2 regions of the Exiguobacterium sp. s39 genome follow, and region 2 is predicted to be linked to the other one. Evidence: predicted binding sites of a transcription regulator. Region 2 holds the regulator's gene; the other holds the start of a gene.

Region 1 (5,209 bases), 1.6 Mb from region 2:
GACGTCGCCGGCAGAACTCGCATCGAGCACCTGATTGATGATCCCTTCCCGGACCGCGCTCGGCATCGTGATCGATAGCCCACCGACGAACAGAAGTATCAATGACACCGTGATGTCTGCATCTTTCCAGGAGACGTCCGCCTGTTGCATCTGCGTCACAAGATCCTGATAGTCTGAGGATGAGGTGATTTGTGAAGTCAAAAATGCCATCACACCATAGATGACACCGAAAAAGATGAGACCGATGAGGACGCCAAACAGGACATCCCAGACGGAAAACCGTCGTTGTTTCCTTTCTTGCCTTGACTCCATCCCATTTCCTCCTTTTAATGTCTGATGTTTGAATATTCCTGCTACAGCGAAACCAAAAACATCAAATTCATTCAACAGCCATTATATCCCACTTTTTCTCTAACTGTCTCCACTGATTCCCAAAACAAAAACCGGCTTCTCACAGTGAGAAGCCGGTTGAACGATCAGGTGCCATGGTATTTTTCTCTATTAGATGCCTTCGTACGCTTGTTCCATGATCGTCCGTAACTCAGCGACAAGCGGCATCTTCGGATTCGCCGTCGTACATTGATCCTCGAAGGCATCGACTGCCATCTTATCGAGTTTTGCCTCGAAGTCTGCTTTTTGAATGCCTTGCGCCTTGAATGACATCTTGATGTTGAGACGTTGTCCAAGATCAGCAACGGCTTGGATGAGGGATTCGACCCCTTGCTCCGTCGTTGCTGCCGGAAGACCGAGGTAGCGTGCGATGTCGGCATACCGTTCATCCGCAACGAATGATTCGTATTTCGGGAATGCTGCTAGTTTCGTTGGACGTGATGCGTTATAGCGAATGACGTGTGGCATCAGGATCGCGTTCGTCCGTCCGTGTGGCGTATGGAACTCGCCACCGATTTTGTGCGCGATCGAGTGGTTGATGCCGAGGAAGGCGTTCGCGAATGCCATCCCTGCCATCGTTGACGCATTGTGCACTTTTTCGCGTGCTTCAGCGTCTGATCCGTTAGCATATGCTCGTGGCAAGTAGTCGAAGATCATCTTAATTGCTTTGAGTGCCAGTCCATCCGTGTAGTCGTTCGCAAGCACCGAGACGTATGCTTCTGTCGCATGCGTCAAGACATCCATTCCGGTATCAGCAGTGATTGAAGCTGGGACGGTCATGACGAATTCTGGATCAACGATTGCGACGTCTGGTGTCAATGCATAGTCAGCAATCGGGTATTTGACGTTTTTCTCTTTATCCGTGATGACGGTGAACGGTGTTACTTCTGAACCCGTACCAGAAGTCGTCGGAATCGCGACGAACTTCGCTTGACGACCGAGTGTCGGGAATTGATACGCCCGTTTGCGGATATCGAGGAATTTTTGACGTAAGTTTGAGAACGTTTCGTTCGGTTGTTCATAGAAGAGCCACATTCCTTTTGCAGCATCCATCGCTGAACCACCACCGAGGGCGATAATCAAGTCAGGCTTGAAATCACGCATCGCTTGAGCACCTGTCTGAACAGTCGTCACCGATGGATCTGGTTCGACTTGGTCGAAGATCCGGTAACTGACGGACTGTGGTAAGTTTTGAATTACTTTATCGGCATACCCGAACTGTACCATCGTTGGATCCGTCACGATCATGACACGTGAGACGTCAGTCATCGACCGCAAGTACTGAACGGAGTTCTTTTCGAAGTAGATTTTTTCAGGGACCTTGAACCATTGCATGTTCACGCGTCGTCTCGCCACCTTTTTGACGTTGAGTAAGTGTTTCGCTGTCACGTTTTCAGAAACAGAGTTTTTCCCGTATGATCCGCAACCGAGTGTCAGTGATGGTGTCAACTCGTTGTACAGATCACCGATTCCGCCATGAGCAGATGGGCTGTTGACAAGGATCCGGCAGGCTTTCATGCGGAGTCCGAACGCTGTCATCAAGTCATCGTTCGTCGTATGAATGACGGCTGTATGACCGAGACCACCGATTTCAAGCATCTGTTCGGCAATCGTAAACGCTTCTTCGGTTGAAGCGACGCGGTACGCACCGAGGACGGGACTGAGTTTTTCATGAGACAGTGGTTCTGCTGCTCCGACGTGCTCGAGTTCCGCGACGAGCATGACCGTTGTTTCCGGAACATCGATTCCGGCTTTTTCTGCGATCCATGTCGCAGGTTTCCCGACGATGTCCGCGTTGACGGCACACGTATCGGTTTTGATGACGAGTGATTCGAGGCGTTGTTTTTCTTCCGGTGTACAGAAGTAACAACCGAGTGCTTCCATTTCCGCACGAACCGTCGCATAAATCTCTTGGTCGACGATGACGGCTTGCTCAGACGCACAAATCATCCCGTTATCAAACGTTTTTGAAAGAACAAGATCGCTGACTGCCCGTTTGACTTTCGCAGACTGTTCGATGTAACATGGAACGTTCCCTGGTCCAACACCAAGTGCCGGTTTACCTGTTGAATACGCCGATTTGACCATTCCTGCTCCACCTGTCGCAAGGACCATGGCGATTTTTTCATGGTTCATCAAGACTTTCGTTGCTTCAAGTGATGGTTCTTCGACCCATTGAATACAGTCTTTCGGTGCCCCTGCTTTGATGGCTGCGTCGCGGAGTGTTTTCGCTGCTTCAACGGAACAACGTTGTGCCGATGGGTGGAACGCGAAGACGATCGGGTTGCGCGTCTTGATCGCAATCAATGCTTTGAACATCGTCGTTGATGTCGGGTTCGTGACCGGTGTGACACCACAGACGACACCGACGGGTTCAGCGATATATGTGATGCCGTTTTGGACATCTTCTTCTAAAATCCCGACCGTTTTTTCATGACGTAGACTGTTGTAGATGTATTCTGTCGCAAACATGTTTTTAATCATCTTATCTTCAAAGACACCGCGTCCCGTCTCTTCTGCCGCGAGACGAGCGAGTTCGACGTGCCGTTCAAGTCCGGCAAGTGCCATATCCCGAACGATCGTATCGATTTTTTCTTGATCGAATGTCAGTAATTCTTGTAATGCGCGTTGCCCTTTTTCAACGATTTGTCCAACTGCTTGTTCGACCGGCGTTGCCGTCGATTTTGTTTTTTCTTTCACAGCCATGAGTGGTTTCCTCCCTGTCGTGGAACGAATCTGAGTTTGATTTGCCAACCATTATGTCAGGAATGCCAAGCTGTTTTTCAATAGTTTGTGCTTTCCTTCACAAATCAATCATAACCCCTTTTTCCTGTTTTGTGCATGACCATCCTGTGAATTCCCTCACACCTTTGATAGCGTTTACAACTGTTGTGAAATCTTCTTTTTCATCATTTTGCTTCATGTACATGGATGTGTGCGATTTGTCACACCTCGCATTTTCGTGACTTGATAGCCGTTTCATCATCTTGTATTCTGATATGGGGTACATATTAAGAGCTACCACTAAAGGAGGACACTTGAATGTCAGTTGTACAGGAAATGCTAGCCTTCAACGAGCGATTCGTCGCCGAAAAACAGTATGAACAGTTCGTCTCGGATAAGTTCCCAGACAAAAAGGTCGTCATCCTGACGTGTATGGATGCCCGCTTGACGGAACTCCTCCCACACGCACTCGGTCTTAAGAACGGGGATGCGAAGATCATCAAAAATGCCGGTGCTATCCTATCGCACCCATTCGGTTCCGTCATGCGCTCGATTCTCGTCGCGTTGTATGCCCTTGGTGCTGAAGAAGTCGTCGTCATCGGTCACCACGACTGCGGTATGAGCACGATTGATCCAAAACACATGATCAGTGAAATGAAGGATCGGGGCATCGACCAACAGATTCTTCACACACTCGAAGTATCTGGTGTTGATTTGAATCAATGGTTGCGTGGTTTCACGTCAGTTCAAGAGAGCGTCGCTCACTCGGTCAGCCTCGTGAAGAACCACCCATTACTACCACCTGGGACGAACGTCCACGGACTCGTCATCGATCCGGGTACTGGTAAGCTCGACGTCGTCGATTGCTGATCACTCTTTATAGAAGAAACGCAAATAGATTCAGATATTCTACTCCGTCTTAAATTAAAGATAACGTGCCATTTTCTCTTACCGGAGAAGGATGGCACGTTTTTCGTATGAGTCATTTTCAGTGATCAAAACGCTTCTCATTTCATGCTTCGGGGTATAACAGAATGTAACTTCTTGTGGAGAGCTAAAAAGCGTATCATTCATCTTTCGATTACGAGGTCAGACTTTTACTCTTGACAGCATTCCAACATGGCTGTAAGATACTTTAGTATAGTACAGTGATAACAAAAGAAAGTGTGGTTTTACTGAATGATAAACGCCGTATTGTTTGCCGTCTTTTTACTATTTATTTTAGCGATCTTCCGCGTCCACATCGTTCTCGCGATGGTCATCAGTGCGTTTGCCGGTGGTCTTGTCGGTGGTCTTGACCTGACTGCGACGACAAAAGCATTCTCTGGTGGTCTTGGTGACGGAGCAGAAATCGCCCTTAGCTACGCGATGCTCGGTGCATTTGCCGTCGCCCTCTCGAAAACAGGTTTACCGGATGCACTTGCTCACTCTTTGATTGCGCGTTCGCGTGGTAACGCAAGTGCCGCTTCCGTCAAAAAATTAAAAGGATTCATCTTGTTCGCGATTCTCTTGCTTGCGATCAGTTCACAAAACGTGTTGCCGATCCACATCGCATTCATTCCAATCATTATTCCGCCGTTGCTCGGTCTCTTTTCTCAGCTTAAGATCGATCGACGCCGGATAGCGATCATCATGACGTTCGGTCTTGTGACACCGTACATGTTCTTACCGGTTGGATTCGGAGACATTTACCTCAATCAGATTTTGCTGAAGAACCTGAAGGCAAATGGTCTCGATACTGCTGGAGCTTCCGTCATCGAAGCAATGGCGATTCCAGCACTCGGAATGGTCGTTGGTCTCTTGATCGGTTTGTACACCTACCGGAAAGAGCGGACGTATGAGATTCGCGACATCGCTCCAGACGATTATGAAATTCCGGTCATCACGAAAACGAAGCTTGTCTTAAGTGGAGTCGTCGTCATTGCGACCTTGATCGTACAACTACAGACCGGATCAATGATTCTCGCTGCGACGACGGGGTTGATTCTCTTCTTGTTACTTCGTCTTGTTCGCTTCAGTGAAGCAGATGACGTCATTACACGCGGTATGCGCATGATGTCATTCATCGGTTTCGTCATGATCTCAGCGAACGGAT
Region 2 (5,209 bases):
ACAGCGATTGCCTTGCCCTCTTTTGCTTTTGCTTCAAGATCGTTTCCGTCTGCGATGCTAAGCGTGACGAGTGGAATCGTCGGATTGTTGAGCGCCATGCTGACGTAATCCCCATGATCGACTCGACCGCGGACGATGACACCTGCTGCCCCTTGCTTCTCAGCTTCTGCTTGGATCATACCGTAGTTGAAACCACCGTTACGCACGACGAAGACGACTTTCCCTTTGACGTCTTTGCCTTCGTAGTTCGAAGCTTGACCGTCACCGACATAGACGACATCCTTCTTCTCTTTATCGAAGACAGCAATCGGATTCGGTGAATCTTGTTTTTGGTATGCCAAATAACCAGCATCCTGACCGTCAATCGTCAGCGCCATGCCTTCGAGTGTCAATTTCGTATTTTCGAGTGATGCGACTTGGAGTGCTTGGCTCGTTAAACCTGGGGCACCGACGACACCGATATCCGGGTTCGCTGTGTACGGGTTACCTGCACCATGACCTGCGAATGCCGAGTTACCAGCAGAAATCGCACACAAGATACCGTTGTTCATCGCGTTGACGATTGCGCGTTGTTCTGGATCATCTGCATTGACGAACGATGCCGTCGATCCGAGACTCATGTTGATGACATCGGCTCCGAGTGCAATCGCATCATCGATCGCTTTAATGTAGATATCGCTGAATGTCGATGGCATTCCTGGATCGTTTCCGAAGACTTTCATCGCGAGGAGTTGTGTTTCCGGAGCGACCCCTTTGATGCCGCCGTTTGCTTCATCGCCGTTTGCTCCGACCGTACCCGCGACGTGCATCCCGTGCATCGATGCGCCCGCACCTAAATCACGGATTTCGCTATCGTGATCGGCATAGTTATAGCCGTACGGTACTTTTTCCGTGAAGTATTTTCCTTTTAAACCTTTTGTTTCTTTCGCACTATCGACTTTCGAAGAAGTCAAATCGATCTTCGTCTCAGGGCTCAAGACCATGTCCTTATGCGATGGATCGATTCCCGTATCGATGACGGCAACGATTGTTCCTTCCCCTTTAAAACCATAGTCCTGCCATGTTTCCTTCGCATTGACCATGTCCTTGCTGTACAGCATGTCTGGCTTTGCACCTTTAGCAACTTCCGGACGCGCGTATTCATGGGCGATATGTACGCTCTTGACTCCGTTGAGTTTTTTAATGTCTTCGATATCGCCGAACTTAACTTCACCACTGAATCCGTTGATGACGGTCGTGAAGCTCTCCTTATATGTAACGGGAATTGATTTTTTAGCGATGGCTGACTTGACCGATTTTTGGACGCTGACGAGGCGATCTTTGATCGACTCTTTTTCGGCATTGCTCAATGTGCTATACCGCTTGTTTTGAGCCTGGGCGATTTGAATCGCCGGCTTCTCTTCCATCTCGATGACGACACGGACTTTATCCGATTGTTTGTAGTTCTTCTCTTGCCCCGATTTCTTCAGCGAGAGCGCTTGCGGTTTTTGACCCGTTGCTTTGTCTTGCGACGACAGTGCACCTTGCGCACTGACTAGATTGGAAGACGTCATTAAGACGGCTGCCATAAGTGCAATCTTCTTCTTCATGCGTTCGTTTTCCCCTTTTCTGTAAAACCATAGTAGTACTACTGATAAAACAGTTAAACGAAAATTCTGTATATTTAGTTTAATGAATTTAATGGAAATAAACAATTTATATTTGTCTATTTTTTTAATTTATTTGTTTTACATGACATTTTATATTTGTAAGGAATTTAACTGGGAGTAAAATAAAAACTCCTCGACGCTTCGAGGAGTTAGATATTTGGTATTGGTGGAGACTATCGGGATCGAACCGACGACCTTTTGGCTGCCAGCCAAACGCTCTCCCAGCTGAGCTAAGCCCCCATGAATTATCTTTAGTATACGCATCACTAACTGCTTTATCAATATAAAAAGAACGCTTTCATAAAAAAGAATCCCTTCCAAAATCGTCGGAAGGAATTCACGATTCATTTATTCAATTCACGCATCAAGTCCGCCTGTCGTTCAAGCTCTGCCTGTTGCTCGAGGATCAAGACCTTTTTGTACGTCCGCGCAGAAATCAAGATGCTGATCTCATAGAGAACGAACAATGGCACCGAGATCATCAAGTGTGACGTCACATCCGGCGGTGCGATCAATGCCGCAACGACGAACAGCACAAAGTACGCATATTTCCGATTCTTTCGCATGAAATATGGCGTCACGAGACCAAGACGCGTCAGGAACATCGTCACGACCGGCAATTGGAACAGAAGACCGAACGGCATCGTCAATCGGATTAAGAAACTGAAGTAGTTCTCGACTCCAATGACTTGTTCGATTCCGAGCTCTTTCCCGAGATCTGTTGAGACTTCAAGCAAGAAGGGAAGCAACCAGAAATACGAGAAGGCTACGCCAGCCAAAAATAGAAAGAAGATGACCGGAATATACGTCAATGTCGCTTTTTGCTCCTTGTCATAAAGTCCTGGTCGGACGAATGCCCAGAGTTGATACATCCAGAACGGTGACGCTAAAATCAGCGCAATGATGAACGCAAGATTCAAATACAACATTAAAGGATCGGCGACGTTGAAGGCATTCAAACCGATGCCGAGCTCTTTTAAGTCCGCTTGCAAGAAGCGAACGAGCGGTCGGACGAGCGGAAATGCGACAGCGAACAGGACGACGACGATGATAAGCGACCAGACGATCCGCTTGCGCAGTTCGTCAAGGTGCGACGTCATGCTTTGCTCTTGATCAACCGTCATGATTCAATCACTTCTCTTTCGGTTCGTCCTTTTTATCGTCGTCCATGATGCCGTTCGTGGCATTCTTGAACTCTTTCAATGTCTGACCCGCAGCGCGTCCGAATTCTGGTAACTTCTTCGGTCCGAAGATGATCAACGCGACGACCGCGATTAATCCGATGCTCGCTGGTCCGATACCTAGTGTGAGCGGGATAAGGTTTTCCATTATGATTTCACTCCTTCAGCTGATTGCGAATAATGCTTCATGAAATAAACTAACGACTGCAACTCGATCGATAAATCGATGTGATGGACCCGGACGCTCGCTGGCACGTTCAACCGCGCTGGCGTAAAGTTCAGGATGCCTGTCACACCATACTCGACTAACTCATCCGCTACTGACTGTGCGAACTGCGATGGAACCGTCAAGATGGCAACATCGACCTGATTCGCTTCGATTTGTTCTTTCATGTCCGAAACATGATAGATTGGAACGTCATGCGTCGTTGTTCCGACCTTCTCTTCGTCCGCATCAAACGCAACGACTATCCGAGTACTATTATTCTTTAAAAAGTTATAATTTGCAAACGCTGTTCCGAGATGACCGACCCCGATTAAGGCAACATTCGTCACCTCATCTTGATTCAAGGTTTTGCGGAAAAACGTTAAGAGATGTTGAACGTTATACCCATACCCCTTCTTCCCTAATGCCCCAAAGTAGGAAAAATCGCGACGAATCGTTGCTGAATCAACCTTCACCGCCTCGCTTAACTCAGCAGAAGAGACGCGGAGCTTGCCTGAATTGTATAAACTTTGGATGAAGCGATAATATAGCGGCAACCGTTTTGCTGTCGCTTGTGGAATTTTTGTGTCTGGTCCATTCATCCTGCAGTTCCCCCTTCGGCCACATCCATCGTGGCACCCAAATCTTTGCAAAAAGCTTTCTACTCTCCTTGATTGTAAACCACTTCACATAGAGTCACAAATAATATATTCCGCAGGACCTTGCGCTTTTGTTCGTGATAGACTAAAGGGTGGAAGGATGGATGGAAATGATACTCTTACAAGTCAATCAACTCTCGAAATCATTCGGCGTCGAGCCGATTTTAGAAAATATCAAACTGGAAGTACAAGAGCGAGATCGGATTGCGCTCGTCGGACGAAACGGTGCCGGTAAATCGACCTTGCTCAAAATCATCGCTGGTGAACTCAGTCATGACTCGGGCGACATCATGAAAGGCAAGGATGTCAAAATCGGTTATCTCGCGCAAGACAGTGGTCTCGAATCGAATGAGACGATCTGGAACGAGATGCTGACCGTCTTCGAACATCTCCAGGAACAAGAACGAACACTGCGCCGGATGGAAATCGAAATGGGCATGGAGCATATCTTGAACGACCCGGTCGCTTACGATCGTCTCTTGAAGACGTACGATCAAGCGCAACACGACTTCTCAGAAGCCGGTGGTTATCAGTTCGAAGCGAATATCCGCTCCGTTTTGCACGGCATGCGCTTTTATCCGGATGATTACTCGCGCCGGATTCAGACATTATCTGGTGGTCAACGGACACGGCTTGCCTTAGCAAAGATGCTCCTGCAAGCACCAGAGCTCCTCATTCTCGATGAGCCGACCAACCACCTCGATATCGATACGCTTGCTTGGCTTGAAAGCTACCTCGGTGGTTATCGTGGTGCCGTCCTGATCGTCTCGCACGACCGGTACTTCCTCGACCAAGTCGTCAATGTCGTCTACGAACTGTCGCGCAATGTCTGTCGTAAGTTCACGGGGAACTATACGAAGTACTTGGAGCAAAAAGCGGCCTTATACGATCAGGAAATGAAGCAGTTTGAACAGCAGCAAGAAGAGATCGCGAAGATGCAGGACTTCATTCAACGGAACATCGCCCGGGCGACGACGACAAAACGTGCCCAAAGTGTCCGGAAGCGGCTCGAGAAGGTCGACCGGCTCGACCGACCAGATGGGGATGAGCGTAGCACGGTCCTGTCCTTCCCGATTGAAAAACAGAGCGGGAACGACGTTCTTCAAGTCAATCAACTGGCGATCGGTTACGAAGAAGCTGTCTCAAAAGACATCACGTTCCGCTTGCAACGCGGTGAATCGCTGGCACTCGTCGGACCGAATGGAATCGGAAAGTCGACGCTCCTGAAAGTCCTCGTCGGCCGCTTACGCCCCCTCTTCGGTGATTTCCGTTTCGGAACCGGCGTCTCGATCGGATATTACGATCAAGAGCAGGCGGAACTCAATGATCGGAACCGTGTCATCGATGAGATTTGGAACGAATGGCCACTGATGCGTGAACAAGAAGTCCGGTCCGTACTCGGGCAATTCCTATTTAGCGGTGACGATGTCTTCAAGATTGTTCATGAGTTATCCGGTGGCGAACGCGGACGTCTCGCGCTCGCGAAACTGAAACTCCGGAAGACGAACGTCCTCG

What was found. Region 2 encodes Rex, which represses fermentation and respiration genes when NADH is low (regulators of the CRP and FNR family bind a similar motif). Its sites were predicted from a motif close to TTGTGAAATATTTCACAA; they were not measured.
Region 1: the regulator Rex is predicted to act here: its motif matches at 3,182-3,199, upstream of adhE (bifunctional acetaldehyde-CoA/alcohol dehydrogenase).

Annotation. Positions count from the first base shown of each region.
Region 1 covers NZ_JACSNA010000001.1:569,153-574,361, reverse strand. The annotation lists gene KNQ11_RS02925 (hypothetical protein) at 1-312, opposite strand, end outside; gene adhE (bifunctional acetaldehyde-CoA/alcohol dehydrogenase) at 502-3,096, opposite strand; gene KNQ11_RS02915 (beta-class carbonic anhydrase) at 3,433-3,984, shown strand; gene KNQ11_RS02910 (Na+/H+ antiporter family protein) at 4,297-5,209, shown strand, end outside.
Region 2 covers NZ_JACSNA010000001.1:2,204,646-2,209,854, forward strand. The annotation lists gene KNQ11_RS11385 (S8 family serine peptidase) at 1-1,589, opposite strand, end outside; tRNA gene KNQ11_RS11390 (tRNA-Ala) at 1,814-1,889, opposite strand; gene tatC (twin-arginine translocase subunit TatC) at 1,994-2,773, opposite strand; gene KNQ11_RS11400 (twin-arginine translocase TatA/TatE family subunit) at 2,781-2,978, opposite strand; gene KNQ11_RS11405 (redox-sensing transcriptional repressor Rex) at 2,978-3,637, opposite strand; gene KNQ11_RS11410 (ATP-binding cassette domain-containing protein) at 3,805-5,209, shown strand, end outside.